Regions from separate parts of the Siminovitchia sp. FSL W7-1587 genome, predicted to be linked through region 2. Evidence: riboswitches for the same ligand, from Rfam matches in the RefSeq annotation. Region 2 holds a riboswitch; each other region holds the start of a gene.
The links. Region 2 has a riboswitch for S-adenosylmethionine ahead of NST31_RS12125 (MetQ/NlpA family ABC transporter substrate-binding protein). Riboswitches for the same ligand answer to the same signal wherever they lie in the genome.
Positions count from the first base shown of each region.

Region 1: it holds a riboswitch for S-adenosylmethionine, as region 2 does, so the genes downstream of both, NST31_RS07325 (YezD family protein) here and NST31_RS12125 (MetQ/NlpA family ABC transporter substrate-binding protein) in region 2, are expected to answer to the same signal.
Region 3: it holds a riboswitch for S-adenosylmethionine, as region 2 does, so the genes downstream of both, NST31_RS14655 (O-acetylhomoserine aminocarboxypropyltransferase/cysteine synthase family protein) here and NST31_RS12125 (MetQ/NlpA family ABC transporter substrate-binding protein) in region 2, are expected to answer to the same signal.

Region 1 is NZ_CP150169.1:1,575,620-1,580,944, reverse strand. It holds gene moaC (cyclic pyranopterin monophosphate synthase MoaC) at 81-575, shown strand; gene NST31_RS07340 (redox-sensing transcriptional repressor Rex) at 654-1,316, shown strand; gene NST31_RS07335 (twin-arginine translocase TatA/TatE family subunit) at 1,384-1,563, shown strand; gene tatC (twin-arginine translocase subunit TatC) at 1,579-2,322, shown strand; SAM riboswitch class I at 2,480-2,585, shown strand; gene NST31_RS07325 (YezD family protein) at 2,657-2,839, shown strand; gene ssuE (NADPH-dependent FMN reductase) at 3,217-3,765, shown strand; gene NST31_RS07315 (YdiK family protein) at 4,003-4,197, opposite strand; gene NST31_RS07310 (type II CAAX endopeptidase family protein) at 4,194-4,937, opposite strand; gene NST31_RS07305 (FeoA family protein) at 5,185-5,325, shown strand, end outside.
Region 2 is NZ_CP150169.1:2,572,872-2,578,196, forward strand. It holds gene NST31_RS12110 (MetQ/NlpA family ABC transporter substrate-binding protein) at 1-83, opposite strand, end outside; gene NST31_RS12115 (methionine ABC transporter permease) at 118-780, opposite strand; gene NST31_RS12120 (methionine ABC transporter ATP-binding protein) at 764-1,801, opposite strand; gene NST31_RS12125 (MetQ/NlpA family ABC transporter substrate-binding protein) at 1,883-2,728, opposite strand; SAM riboswitch class I at 2,873-2,990, opposite strand; gene NST31_RS12130 (tripartite tricarboxylate transporter substrate binding protein) at 4,345-5,307, shown strand.
Region 3 is NZ_CP150169.1:3,133,988-3,139,312, forward strand. It holds gene cls (cardiolipin synthase) at 171-1,613, shown strand; gene NST31_RS14645 (hypothetical protein) at 1,644-2,261, shown strand; gene NST31_RS14650 (redoxin domain-containing protein) at 2,254-2,847, shown strand; SAM riboswitch class I at 2,950-3,061, shown strand; gene NST31_RS14655 (O-acetylhomoserine aminocarboxypropyltransferase/cysteine synthase family protein) at 3,211-4,515, shown strand; gene NST31_RS14660 (DUF3891 family protein) at 4,557-5,325, opposite strand, start outside.

The DNA of each region.
Region 1 (5,325 bases), 1.0 Mb from region 2:
TATTTGACAATTGATTTTTTAGGTGGCAAAAACAGACAGTATACACGAAATAGTGTAGAATGATAAGGAGGTGTTTGGCCGTGGAAAAATTGACGCATTTTAACAATGAAGGCAGGGCACAGATGGTGGATGTCAGCGGAAAGCCGGAAACAGTCCGCACTGCTGCTGCCCGCTCCAGTATTGAAGTGAACGACCATATTTATGAGTTAATTACGAATCAGCAAATAAAAAAGGGCGATGTTTTGGCTGTGGCGCAAGTAGCCGGGATCATGGCCGCGAAAAAAACATGGGAAATAATCCCGATGTGCCATCCGATCCCGATAAAAGGAGTTAATATTTCCTTTGACTGGATGGAAGGATCCGAGAATCATAAAATCCTGGAAATAACTGCTGAAGTAAAAACTGTCGGTAATACAGGAGTAGAGATGGAAGCATTAACTGCTGTTTCGGCAGCCGCACTCACTATATACGATATGTGCAAAGCCGTAGACAAGGGAATGATCATAGGTCCAACCTATCTAATAGAAAAAACAGGCGGGGTATCCAGTAGCGATTATCGCCGTGAAATGGAATAGGTTTATCAGTTGCAGGACATTCATTCCGCAAACGGGTAAACTGCAGCGCTTTTTTCTTTTTGGCATGGAGGATTGAATATGAACGGGGAAACGTTAAAAATACCACAGGCAACTGCAAAGAGGCTTCCGCTATACTACAGGTTTTTGAAAAATTTACATGCATCAGGAAAACAGCGCGTATCTTCGGCCGAATTAAGTGAAGCGGTGAAAGTGGATTCCGCTACCATTCGGCGGGACTTTTCTTATTTTGGCGCGCTTGGAAAAAAAGGATATGGGTATAATGTAAATTACTTGCTGTCATTTTTTCGCAAGACACTTGACCAAGATGAGGTGACGAAAGTCGCTTTAATTGGTGTAGGAAATTTAGGCACAGCTTTTTTAAATTATAATTTCTTAAAAAACAACAATACAAAAATTGAAATGGCTTTCGATGTCGACAAAAACAAAATTGGGAAAAAGATCAGCAATGTACCGATTTATGCTTTGTCCGAACTTGAAGAAAGATTGAGCAAAGAGGAAGTGGCCGTCATTATTTTAACTGTGCCGGCAAGTGCCGCCCAAGCCATCACTGACCGGATTAAACATACCGGTGTAAAGGGAATACTGAATTTTACCCCTGCAAGGCTGAATGTGCCGGAGTCGATCCGTGTTCATCATATCGATCTAGCGGTGGAGCTGCAGTCGCTCGTTTACTTTTTGAAACATTATCCTCTCGATGACACGGAAAATTCACAACCATAAATGATTTTTCAATGGCTAATTGGACGGGTTTCCATTAAAATAAAACTATAGATAGGAGGTGGCCGCAGTGAGTGCAGGTGTAGGCAGTTTACTTGTAATCGCACTTGTTGCTATATTGATCTTCGGACCAAAGAAGTTGCCGGAACTTGGTAAGGCTGCGGGCAACACGTTGCGTGAATTTAAGAACGCGACGAAAGGTTTGGCAGACGATGATGAAAAAGAGACGAAAAAAGACAGCGATAAGTGATAGGATGAACAAATCATGAGTCAAAACAATATGTCGATCATCGATCATATAGAGGAATTGCGAAAACGGCTGGTCATTATAGTCGTTTTCTTTGTGTTGGCTGTCATTGCCAGCTTTTTTATATCACAGCCTCTTATTAAGCTGATTCAGCATGCAAGCGCTGCCCAGGACATTACGATGAATGCGTTCCGTGTGACGGATCCGTTTAAAGTGTTTCTGCAAATGACGTTTGTTCTGGCGTTTATTTTAACATCCCCCGTTATTTTGTATCAGCTCTGGGCCTTTATCAGTCCGGGTCTTTTGGAAAAGGAACGGAAGGCAACGCTCAGCTATATACCGGTTTCAGTTTTTTTATTTTTAGCAGGTGTCCTTTTTTCTTATTTTATTTTGTTTCCATTTGTGATACGGTTCATGCTTGGGTTATCGAGCAATATGGAGATACAGACAACAATTGGCATTAATGAATATTTTCAATTTCTTTTTCAGATAACCGTACCGTTTGGAGTTTTGTTTCAGCTTCCGGTCGTCATTTTGTTTTTAACAAGGTTGGGCATCGTTACGCCGATGTTTTTGGTACAGATCAGAAAATATGCGTACTTTATTTTGCTGGTTATAGCAGCGTTCATTACGCCTCCGGATTTAATCTCGCATATGATGGTGACCGTTCCATTACTCATTTTGTATGAGATCAGCATCTGGATTTCAAAGGTGGGTTATAAAAAAGCGCAGGCTTCCGCAGCAGAGAGTGATGAAGATTAAAAAAGCATCCTATATTTCCGGTGCTTTTTTAATCTATAGCCCATAAAACAAGTAGGTTAATGCTATAAGATGAAAAATTCATCCTTGACAGATAATTTATAGTGGGATAGTATATAAATACGTTTATAAATGACGTTTCAACTGAATAATAGGTAATTTCTTATCCAGAGAGGTGGAGGGACTGGCCCTTTGAAGCCTCGGCAACAGACCGTCAGGTACTGTGCCAATTCCAGCAGGCTGTTTGTAAGCTTGAAAGATAAGAAGAGAACAAATGACGTTTAAAGCAAACCTCTTCTTATTTTGTAGAAGAGGTTTTTTTAATGGGGGGATGAAGATGGCAAAAGTGGAGGAAAATGCGATTGAAGACATTGTTTCGGCATTGAAAAAGATGGAATATGGTTCATTGGTCATTACAGTGCACGATGGAGAAATCACCCAAATTGATACGACTGAAAAAAAGCGTTACAACATGCAAAGGAAACAAAGGAAAGTCCCGATGATGAAAGCAAACAAATGAAAACAGGCTGCCGATTAGACAACTAAAGGCATCTTCTCCATGATCATGCATTGGGAGGGTGCTTTTTTTGTACCGTTGCCTAAAATGGTAGCGAGAAAATAGCAAATGAAGAGAAGAAGGGGTGACTCCTCAGTTCTTTCATAAAAAGGATGTGGAAGAACTAAGAGTTTTGGGATTTTGCGCTCCATACGTCTGTAAAGGAAGAAAAATCATTCATGGAAGGGATTTGATTGGTTGGTGAATGATACATGAGATTTGTTGGATATAAAACAGGTGGCCAATTAGAAAAAATGTAGCAAGTTTAATCCGTTTGGGTTGAGAAGAACATGCTCATACAGTTAATTAAAATCGTTTTCACTTAAAGGGAGGAAAATAAAATGAGTGATATTGTCATTATTTCAGGAAGTCCATCTGAATTTTCCAGATCTGGCAAGATTCTGGATTATCTAGGCAGATTGCTGGAGAGGGAACATTTTTCAATAAAACATGTTTCAGTAAAAGATATTCCGCCGGAGGACTTGGTTTACGGAAATGTTCATAGCCCTGCCATTCAAAAAGTGTCACTTGATATTCAAGAGACAGCGGGGGTGATTGTCGGATCACCGGTTTATAAAGCGGCTTATTCGGGAGTTTTAAAAACATTGTTCGATCTTTTGCCTCAAGATGTGTTTAAAAATATTCCGGTATTGCCGCTCATGACCGGGGGCAGCCCGGGCCATTTATTGGCGATTGAATTCTCATTGAAACCGCTCATTGCTTCTTTAAAAGGAAAAAGTCTTCAAGGACTTTATTTTCTCGATAGCCAAATTAACAGGGAACAGAAAAACCCAATCATTGATGAAGAAAGCCTTTTACGTACGAAAAAACAGCTTTATGAATTTATCGAAATAGTAAAGAAAAATAAGCGTCTTGCGTCTTCTTTATAAAACAGAAAAGAGACATTTGGTAATGAAATGCTCGCTGTCGATGGCAGGGGCACTTCGAAAAACCGATGTCTCTGTTTTTTTAAATAGATGTTGTTTTTTTATCCAGGAAGTCCTCATACAAACTGATCAAGAGGCTTTGGCGTAACCTGTAGGCAGGAAGTTCCAGCACTGCATTTCAGCAAAAGGCAACACTATGCGGCCAGCGCTGTACTAGCAGGCTTTGTTACTATATACATCCTATTTCTGATCCTTTTTTAACCGAAAGTGGAGCATAATGAGACGCAGCCCCGCTCCAAAATCCAGTGTGGCTAAAATTATCAGCAAATAAACCATAAAACCAAAGCCGTTCTTATCCACTTGCTGGACAGCAAAAAATGTAAAAACAAACCCCAAGACGATATATAAAGTACCTGAAAATAATGGTGACCTCATGAAAAGAACCCTCCTATCCACCATACAAATTGTGCTGTTTTTTCTATATATTTCTCCAGCTTATCGACAAGGAATAACTGAAGTATGACAACGATCGTGTTCATCGAGACATGTGCGATGATAGGAACGATAATTCTTTTCGTCATAACGTATAAAAAGGCAAATACGAATCCCATGGTAGCATATAAAATAATGTGAACAGGCTCGAAATGGGCCAGTGCAAAAATGACGGAACTCAGTAAAGCGGCTACCCAGAAAGGGAAGCGGTCGTACAAGCTTCCGAATATGACTTTTCGAAATACGATCTCTTCTAAAATGGGCCCAATAATGGAACTGATGATGACGATTGCCGGAAATAACTCGATCAATTGTAAAATTTGCTGTGTATTCTCTGATCCCGGGTTGATGCCAATCGCCTTCTCTACCAAACCTGCGGAAATCTGGGCAAAGAAGGCCATAAAAATACCGATAATTGCCCAAGTAAAAGATTGTCCGACGGGGAGCGGCTGGTCCTTCTCTATTTTTGTATACTTCTCATTTTTTCTCAAAAGAAAAAGAACAAGGGCAAGTCCAACACTAAAAGAGAACAGAATCCAATAACCAACCGCATTCACTTTCATTTGCTCCGGATCAATATGAAGCACCTTCGTACCTATTTGGAAAAAGAGCGGTACTCCAATATAAGAGGACAACTGCATAACGATAAAAGTGAGGACAATCAAAAGATATGATTTCTTCATGAAAATAGTAAATCTCCTTCATATATATCGAACGATAATTTCTATTTTACTCTTAATGGACGATTGTTTCAAACAGCGCGTTTATGTTTTCCTTCCCCTGCCCTAAAAATATCCTGTGCCCATTTTTTTCATTCTGGCGAAAAAGTTTGACATAGGCAACTAGTGTGCATAAAATATAAATTAAAGAAATGTTGGTCGGGGGAAACATTGTAAAGACAACCCAACTTATATGAGGGAGGTAAAGGAGATGAAAGGTCATGAGTTGATTGCTCTTAATGAAGCCAACATTGGGGATTGCATCAAAATAAAGAAGTTACTCGTAACGGGCACGATGAGGAGAAGGTTATTGGATTTAGGGTTTGTCCCTTCGGCAGAGGTGATTGTGCTG
Region 2 (5,325 bases):
GCGTTTTCTTTGTCGCCGCCTCCGCAAGCTGTAAGGGCGGCGATCAGTATGAGGAGTAAACTGGATAAGAGCCACTTTTTCATATTGCCATTCCTCTTTTCTTTTTTTGATGGTTGATTAGTCTTTTTTCAATTTGGCTGCCAAGCGGTTGCCAAGCGACTGTAGCCCTTGCACAAGGATGATGAGCAAGATGACTGTTACATACATCACATCGACTTCGTAACGGAGGTGTCCGTAGCGGTAAGCAAGGTCGCCAAGACCGCCGCCGCCGACAAGTCCCGCCATGGCCGTTGCTCCGATTAAGGAGATGGTGGCAATGGTTAAACCAAGAATGATGGATGAGCGGGACTCCCTTACAAGCACGTGCCATACGATATGCCTTGTTTTCATCCCCATCGCTTCGTATGCTTCAATCACTCCGCGGTCCACCTCTAAGAGGGCGGTTTCCATTAAGCGGGCGATATAGGGCGCTGTATAAATAACGAGCGGCACGATCACCCCTTTTACACCAATCGTTACTCCGACAATGAATTTTGTAAAAGGCAAAATAAAGAACAACAAAATAATAAATGGAACTGAACGGATAATATTAATCAATACGTTTAAAACACCAAAAACAAATTTATTGCCGAGAGCTTTTCCCGGACGGGTCAAAACAAGCATGATTCCCAAAGGCAAGCCAATTAAAATGGATATTCCTAAAGAGATTCCGACCATTTGGAAGGTTTGGATGATGGCTTCCCAAATATCAGCGCCCCAGTTGTCAAGAAACTCGTTTATTTTCGTCACTAATCTTCACACCTTCCACATGAACCTGATCTTGTTCCAAATACCGAATGGCTTTATGAATTTCGGCCGGATCACCTTTCATATGAACGACAAGCTGGCCAAAGGTATCTTCTTTTAAATGTGTAATGCTGCCTGATAGAATGTTTGGATATATATCAAACTTCTTTGTAACAGTGGCCAACGCTGGTTCGCCGCTTGATTCCCCGAAGAAAGAGAGAGTAACGACTTGGCCGCTTTCATTTAATTTTTCCAGCATGTCGTTTGGTATTTTATGTGTAAACAGATTGCTGACAAACCGCTTCGTCGTCGGATGTTGCGGTGAAGTAAAGAGGTCTTTCGTTTTTCCTTCCTCGATTACTTCCCCTTTTTCCATGACGGCCACACGGTCGCAAATTCGTTGGATGACGTTCATTTCATGCGTAATCAACAAAATCGTGATGCCGAGCTCTTTATTGATTTTTAACAGCAATTCCAGAATGGCCTCCGTTGTATCAGGGTCCAATGCGCTTGTCGCTTCGTCACTTAAAAGGACTTCGGGCTCGAAAGCCAACGCACGGGCAATGGCTACCCGTTGTTTTTGCCCGCCGGACAGTTCGGCCGGGTAGGCATGATGCTTTTCGTCGAGTCCAACGATTTTTATATATTTCTTGACCCGCTCTTCCACTTCCTTTTTGCTGAATCCGGCAAGTTTCAGCGGCAGGGCGATATTTTCATAAACAGTAGCCGTCTTTAACAAATTAAAGCCTTGAAAAATCATTCCGATGTTACTGCGGGCTTCGCGAAGTTTTTTGGTAGACAGCTTTGTTAAATCGATCCCTTTTACTTTTACAGAACCCGTATCCGGTTTTTCCAATAAATTGACGCAACGGATGAGCGTGCTTTTTCCTGCGCCGCTGTATCCAATGACACCGTATATTTCACCCTTTTTCACTGAAAGTGACACATTCTTTAATGCGTGAATAGAGCCTTGCTTGCCTTTAAATGTCTTTGAAATTCCCGCCAATTCGATCATGTGTATTTGCTCCTTCATGCTTTATTTTCAAACCCGTAATGGCTGGAAGAATATTCGGGGACGGGTGGCCCCCTTCATTCCTTACCAGGAAGGAATGACAGATCCTTCAAATGTTTCATCAATAAATTGTTTTGTTTCATCAGAGCGGTACACATCCAAAAACTTTTGAATCGCTTCGTCGTCTTTGGACTCGGCTCTTGCCGTAACAATATTTACCCATGGAGAATCTTTCGATTCGATAAAGATAGCATCTTTTCCAGGTTTGAATCCATGTTCGATCGCATAATTGGTATTAATCGCCGCCGCATCCAGTTCTTCCAACTGACGGGGAATTTGGGATGCTTCCAATTCCACAAATTCAAAGTTGTTTTTGTTTTCTTCGATATCTTTGACAGTTGGCGTGTTTCCCGAGCCTTCTTTTAGTGTAATCAATTCGGCTTTTTCGAATAAAACGAGAGCGCGGCCGCCGTTTGTAGGATCGTTAGGCAAACCGAGCTTTGCCCCTTTTTGCAGTTTTTGCACATCTTTTACTTTGGAAGAATAAATACCCATCGGGAACGTTACTGTTTCGCCCACATTTACAAGATCCAGGTTTCTGTCCTTTTTAAATTGATCTAAATAAGGTATCGTCTGAAATACGTTGAGATCAAGCTCTTTTTCGTCCAAAGCGATATTCGGCATGACATAGTCGGTGAAAACTTTTACTTCTATTTCCAAATCTTCTTTTGCTGCAAGCTCTTTTACTTTTTCCACAATTTGCTCGTGCGGTCCGGCCGTTACGCCGACTGTCAATTTGCCGTCGCTGAGAAGACCTTCAGATGTTGATTCTTTATTTACAGTTTCTTTTTCACTGCTTTTTCCTCCACCGCATGCGGCAAGGGTAAGTGCTAGCAACACAACGAAACTAGTTAATAACCATTTGTGCATGTCATTTCCTCTTTTCTTTATATATTTAGTCTGCATTTAAGGCGTATGTTGAAAATCACATACGGGGAGGTTTTTTCTTCAAAATGAAAAATGCCTCCCAAAATGAGAGGCATGGATATACATTGTAAGTAAATCGGTTTACCTCTCTTATCTTTCAAAATACAACAGTATTTTGCAGGATTTAGCACCTGTTCTTGTTTCGTCAAACAAGAATGGTTGCCGGGCTTCACAGGGCCAGTCCCTCCGCCGCTCTTTATAAGAGAATTTCAAATTCAATTGTTACATAGATATTATCCTTAGTTAGAAAAAATGTCAACAAATTTTTCATGGAAACTGAAAATCAAAAAGTAAAACCCAAGCTTTAAAATCAACATTCTTGGGTTTTGAATTATTGGACTCTTTAGTTTTTAAGGAGAAGTTTTTGGAACGCAATGAAAGAGCAAATTTATAAAATTAATTTGTTTGACGATTTTTATTTATCTTTGTCAAAAATTTATATACTCCAATTATTAAGAAATAGATAATAAACACATTTAATAAAAATGCAGAGGGGATAAATTCAGTAGTTGATAAATTCTTAGGAGAAAAAAGGAGGAATGTAGTAGTTAATTTATTAGGTCCATGATGTATTACCCAGTTAAAAGGAAGTCCATACGATTTTCCTTGAGAAGGAGAGATTAAGACTATGCTTATAGAAACGATAAAGCTGAGATATAAAAAACGTCTGTACTTTATCATTATGATCATCTCCTTTTAATAAGATTATACATAATTTTAAACAAAAAACATTTACGGAAATATTTTTAGCTTTTTTAAATATGTACTAGTATCACCGAGCTTTACATCAGGTGTAAAACCTAACGACATTTTTCAAGAGGTTGTTTTTTTTTGAACGTAAAGGACGAGATGTCTAACCACATATGTATATTGTAGGGGCTGGGACATAAGCAAATACGAAATAGCAAAAACCGAACAATTATAAATGAATTGTTCGGTTTATTTGTGTAAAAAATCCCTAACATCGCTACGTCAACATATTTCGCTTTCCGCGGGCACGGCTTCAGCTTCCTCGGAAAGCAAAGATCGCTTTCCTGCGGGATCTTCAGCTCGAGCTATTCCCGCAGGAGTCTACCTATTTTGACTACGCTAAAAGCTTGCGTATTATACCTGGGATAATTTATCCCGCATGTAAGGTGCCGTAAGGCTCCCACTTCAAAATCTTGAGTGAATACAAAAGCCCTAAGTGGGAGAAAACGGCACCTAAATGCCCGATTGGTTCAACTAACATTCAGTAGGAGCCCTACTGAATGAAGTTTCACTTTATTGTTCGTTTTTTCATCAGCTGATTGAGTTGTGTCTCAGACTCTTTGTTTATGGTAATCCAGGGGAATCTATAGAATAAGAAGTTAAGATAACAACATTAAAACAATAATCTTTTTGGGGTTAAACCGAAAAAAACCTTATGGGGTTGTGGGTTGGAAGATAATGGATTGTTCCCGAGGAGCTCATGTATGGCGCTTTGATCTTTTTCATCTCCATAAAGTTCGAATCATCTTCCGTCAATCTGAATATAATCATTAAGAATTTGCCGTATCCGAGCAAGGGAGGTTTACCCCATGAAGAAAAAGTGGGTAACTGCTGTTTCATTTATTTGCGCCGCTTTGTTATTAATGTCTTGTTCTGCAAGTGGCGGAAATGGAAAAGGGCAGTTTCCTGAAAAATCCATTACGTACAGCATCCCGTTTGAACCAGGCGGACAGTCTGATATCGAGGCCCGGCGGCAGCAGTCATTTCTGGAGAAATATTTAAAGCAAAAAATTGTTATTCAATATAAACCTGGCGGTGGTGGTTCTGTAGGCTGGAGTGAGTTGGTGAATCAAAAGGCGGATGGATATTTTCTCGCAGGCATCAACATCCCGCATATCATCCTGCAGCCGCTTGCCAATGAAGATACAGGGTATCAAACAGAGGATATTGTGCCTATAGCCATTTTCCAGACAACGCCAATCGCGTTGACTATCGGTAAAGACAGCGGGATTGACTCGTTGGATGACTTTATTCAAAAAGCAAAGGAAAATCCGGGGTCGATCACGGTCGCGGGATCAGGCAACTATTCCGGCCATCATATCGCCTTTTTACAGCTTCAAGATGTGGCAGGGATTGAGTTGCAATATGTGCCGTTTGACGGGGCGGGCCCATCTATGCAAGCTTTTCTGGGAGGCAATACGGACGCTGTATTGGCGAATTCCAGCGATTTATTAAAATATACCGAAGACATGAAAATTCTTGCCATCGGGTCTGAAGAAACATTCGAACCGATGCCGGAAGTTCCTACATTTATCGAAGAGGGTTACGATATTACCGCCTCGATTGATCGCGGGGTAGGAGCGCCGCCGGATACCGATCTAAAGATCATTCACAAATTGGAAAAGGCTTTCCTGAACATATTGGAGGAGCCGGGGGTGAAAGATCAGATGTATGAGGAAGGCTTTGAGCCAAAAGCAATGGGCCATGAAGAATCAGTCCAATATATTGAACAGAAAACGAAGGAGTTTGCGGATATTTTGGAAAAACAGTAGGGTTACATGCTGCCAATT
Region 3 (5,325 bases), 560 kb from region 2:
AATACCCGCGTATAAAGCAAAATTCTCCATTTGAAAGTGGTTCTCGACCAATGTGAAACGCATCGAGGCCGTCAATTATATGTGGAGAAGGAAATAATGTGGTAAAATAAATTCAGTTTGTTCGATGTATCTAAATGAAAGATGCGAGGGGCGAAACTATGACGTGGGCAATGGTTACTACAGGCATCATTAGTATTTTTCTTATCTTAAATATTGTGCTCGCAGGCTTTGTTGTTTTTCTCGAAAGAAGGGATGCGGGGGCAACGTGGGCATGGCTTTTGGTATTGTTTTTTATACCGGTTGTCGGCTTTGTCCTGTATTTGATTTTTGGGCAGAATTTAAGCCGAAAAAAAATATTTGATTGGAAAGATCAGAATAAAATCGGGATTATGGAAATAACGGAGAATCAAATTCAGTTGCTTCGTTCAGGGAATTTTCCATTTCATGGCAATAAAGCGGCTCAGTATAAAGACTTGATCTATATGCTGCTCGTCAACGACAGTGCAGTGCTGACACAAGATAATCATGTCGATATTTTTACGGATGGCAATGAAAAGTTTGAGGCGTTAATGGATGATATAAGATCTGCCAAGGACCATGTTCATCTCGTATACTATATTATGCGCAGCGATGATCTGGGGAATAAGCTTTTATCCTTGTTGGTGTCGAAAGCAAAAGAAGGTGTGGAGGTACGTGTTCTTTATGACGCCATGGGTTCAAGGCGACTACCGAGGAAGTTTTTTCGTCCGCTGATTGAAGCCGGCGGAAAAGTGAGTGCTTTTTTCCCTGCGATTATCCCTCATCTTAACTTGCAGGTGAATTATCGTAATCATAGGAAGTTGGCAATCATTGATGGAAAGGTTGGCTATATAGGCGGCTTTAACATCGGAGATGAATATTTGGGGTTAAATCAAAAGTTTGGCTACTGGCGGGACACTCATTTGCGGATTTTTGGGAAGGCTGTGTTTGCCATGCAAACACGTTTTATTCTGGATTGGAACCAAGCGTCTTCCAGTAAAATCAGTTATGAAGACAGACTGTTCCCCGAGATAAATTCTATTGGGGATACGGATGTCCAAATTGTTTCAAGCGGTCCGGATTCCGAATGGGAGCAGATTAAGTATGGATATATCAAAATGATCAACTCTGCCAAAGATTATATTTATATACAAACTCCCTATTTTATCCCGGATGCGAGTGTATTGGACGCATTAAAAATTGCTGTATTGTCTGGTGTAGATGTAAGATTGATGATTCCGAATAAGCCTGACCATCCATTTGTGTACTGGGCGACGTATTCCAATGTTGGAGAAATGTTAAAAACGGGCGCAAAAGTATATATTTATGAAAATGGCTTTATTCATGCAAAAACATTAATCGCGGATGGTAAAATTGCCACAGTGGGAACGGCCAATATCGATGTACGCAGTTTTCGTCTCAATTTTGAAGTGAACGCTTTTTTATATGATGACGCAGTTGTTGAAAAACTCGTTGATATTTTTAAAAAGGATGTCGAACTGTCACGGGAGCTCACCTACAAAGAATATTTAGAAAGGCCGCTTTTTATACGATTCAAAGAGTCGATTTCCCGTTTATTGTCACCAGTTCTTTAATATTTCTGAAAGAAAAATGGGGTAATTGTTTTGAAGTGGTATACGATCGGCCCTCTCTCTTTTCCTGCTTCTTGGGCAGCCATTGGCGCAGCGTTTTTGCTTACATTTCTTTACTTTGTCATTCAAAGAAAAAAAGCAGTGGCAGACGATATGGGCAATGCATTTTTTATATTTTTTCTTATATGGAAGCTAAGCGTCATCCTTTTTCAATTTTCAACTGTGATCAAGAATCCGCTGATGATCCTATATTTTAATGGTGGCTGGAAAGGCTATGCATTAGGCATGGCCGGGGCATTTATTTATCTGTGTGTAAAAGTGCTGCGAAACAGGCTAAACAGTAGCCTGCTCGTGGAGGCATGGTTGTTTTCGGCCCTTGTGTATGAACTTGCGTTCTATCTGTTGAATGCGCGGCATATACTAATGGGGTCTATCCATATATTGGGAGCGATCCTGTTTTTCTTATGGACAAGGAAAAAAGCGGGACAAACCATTTGGCAGTTGCAACTCCTCATCTTATTTACATGTTTCCAAGCCTTCATCTATTCTTTTAAGGGAGACATGCTATCTGCTCCGATGGCAACGTACGTGGCGGTTTGTGGCGCTTTAGCCGCAACCATCCTTACAGAAAGGAAGAGAGCCGATGAGTAAGAGAATATTTGGACTGGCACTGATTGGCTTATTGCTGGGGATTGTGGTTGTGAATATCATCAAGGATATACGTGAGAACAACGAAATCAAGTCGGCTCAAGAGCAATTCAACTCTCAAGCAGCAGAAAAGACTTTTGCGAAAGAAGGTTTAAAAGAAGGGGAAGTACCTCCAGATTTTGAGCTGTCGTCATTGAATGGGGAAAAAAAGAGACTTTCAGATTACAAGGGAAAGAAAGTCATTTTAAATTTTTGGGCTACTTGGTGTCCCCCTTGCAAAGCTGAAATGCCTCACATGCAACAATATTATGAAACGAAGGCGAACAGCCAAAACGTGGAAATTATCGCGGTCAACTTGACATATGCTGAGCGAGTATCCAATAAACGTTCAAAAGTGGAAGAATTCAAAAGCGAATACAAACTAACATTTCCGATCCTTTTGGATGAAGAGGGAGATGTCGGGAACACATATCAGACGATCACCATTCCAACGACCTATATGATTGATACAAATGGGATTATCCGCAAAAAAATCATTGGCCCAATGGATCAAGAAATGATGGAACGACTTGTTTCAGAAATGAATTAATGTTTTATTTTTGAAAAATGTTTGACAGGCGATAGAGCGGTAGTATATACTTACATGCAAGAGTTAAAACAACCACATAAAAACTAAATGATATCAGCATTACTCTTATCAAGAGCGGCGGAGGGAATAGGCCCTGCGATGCCCGGCAACCTTCAGTTTTTTCTGAAAAGGTGCTAATTCCTACAGGTCATGACTATGGCTTGGAAGATAAGGGGAGGAAAAGATAAATCAGCCCTCTTCTTATTCGGAAGGGGGCTTTTTGATTTACGAAATCTCCCCCTTTTCTCAAGATTGAGACGTTTAATCGCCATAAATCTTATTATTCCGATGGCTTTAAAATCATTTTAAGGAGGGTGTCAAAAAATGACACAAGGAAAAAATTATCAGCCGGAAACAGTATTGCTTCATGGGGGACAGGAGCCAGATGAAACAGGATCTCGTGCAGTTCCCGTGTACAGAACAACTTCTTATGTTTTTAAAAACACGGAACATGCCCAAAAATTGTTTGCTTTGGAAGAGCCGGGCAACATTTATACAAGAATCATGAACCCGACCGTGGATGTATTTGAAAAAAGAGTAGCGGAACTAGAGGGAGGCACAGCTGCTGTTGCTCTTTCTTCTGGAGCGGCGGCTATCGCGTTTTCCATCTTGAATATTGCCGGAGCCGGAGATGAAATAGTAGCGGCGACCGATCTATATGGCGGAACATATAACCTGTTTTCAACCACTCTTCCGAAATATGGCATCCATGTAAAATTTGTCGATCCAAAAGATCCAGAAAACTTCCGTAAAGCGCTCACGCCAAAAACGAAAGCCATTTTTGCGGAGGTGATCGGAAATCCGAGCCTTCACATACTTGATATAGAAGCAGTTGCCAAAGTGGCCCATAACCATCGAATTCCATTGATCGTGGACAGCACGTTTGCCACACCATACTTACTAAGGCCGATCGAGTGGGGAGCGGATATCGTTGTTCATTCAGCCACAAAATGGATCGGTGGACACGGAACAGCGATCGGAGGAGTTGTCGTCGATGCCGGCAAGTTCGATTGGAATAACGAAAAATTCCCGGATTTTATCAAGCCGGACAGAAGTTATCACGGCATCCGCTACGGAATTGATTTGCCGGAAGCCGCATTTGCCGTTAAACTTCGCGTGCAATTGCTTCGTGACTTTGGACCTTGCCTAAGCCCGGACAATGCCTTTATTTTCCTGCAAGGACTTGAAACATTGCACGTTCGTGTTCAAAGACATGTTGAAAATGCCAAAGAAGTCGCTGAATTTTTACAAAACCATGATGCAGTTGAATGGGTTTCCTATCCGGGTCTTGAAAGTCACCCATCTTACGAGCTCGCTCAAAAATACTTGCCAAAAGGCCCTGGCGCCGTCGTCAATTTTGGCATTAAAGGCGGAAGGAAAGCAGGGAGAAATGCGATTGATAATGTTAAGCTTTGGTCTCATGTGGCAAATGTCGGAGATGCAAAATCACTGATCATTCATCCCGCGTCAACCACTCACCAGCAGTTAAGCGCCGAAGAATTGAAAAATACAGGCGTAACGGAAGAATTAATCCGCCTTGCCATTGGATTGGAAGCTGTAGAAGACATTACAGCCGACTTGGGGCAAGCGATTGAAAAAGCAGTTGAAGCTGTAAAGCAATCCAATTAAAATGCTGCATAAGGCTGTGAACGTCACGAGCGTTTACAGCCTTATTTTTCTGTAGGCACTAGCCGAATACCGACCGTTTCATATGGAGTAGCCAAATAGCTTTCGATGAGTCCTTGCTTGGAAATCTTTTCTTTGGAAACTGTTTTTTGTTTCAAGCTGATGGTAATCGGCTGTTTCAAAGGGAATTCATCCAAGCCGATTGTATGGCTATCCAGCCAGCGTGCATGCAGTACTCCCTTAGAAAAAACATTAAGTGTATGCGGCAGGGGAATGCCTTTGCGGAAAAATGGAAATTCTTTTTCTTTGTTTACACCGGGTTCATTGAGACAAATATACAAAGATAAATTGTCACAAAGCTGGAGAAGTCCATAGTGGAAATCGAACAACGACTGCTTAAAGTCGGTAATGGATGTCATCAGCCTATGCTGCCTGGCCTTTTCGGATGTAACAAATTGTTTCGCTTCGGGGGTTTCATCATGCTGTTGAAAACGCACATAATGTTCACTGCATAAGAGTGCTGCGTATGGATCGCGGCTTTCTACTTCATTTATCCCGCTGCTATATATAAGTGTTTTGGCAGGTGGGGGAAAATCCATAAACGTGTACGGAGCCCGTTTTTTTTCGTTCCAAAAAGGCTGTTGGTCAATCATTTTCCAACCGCAATCATGATTGGCGACAGCGTGCAGAACCGACTTTTTCCATTTCACACCTCTGAAGTATTCTGGCTGCCAATAGGAAAAAATTTCACCTGATATGCGGGCATGATGGTCTTGTTCGATCATGACAAATTCACCCAAACGGTCCCTGACG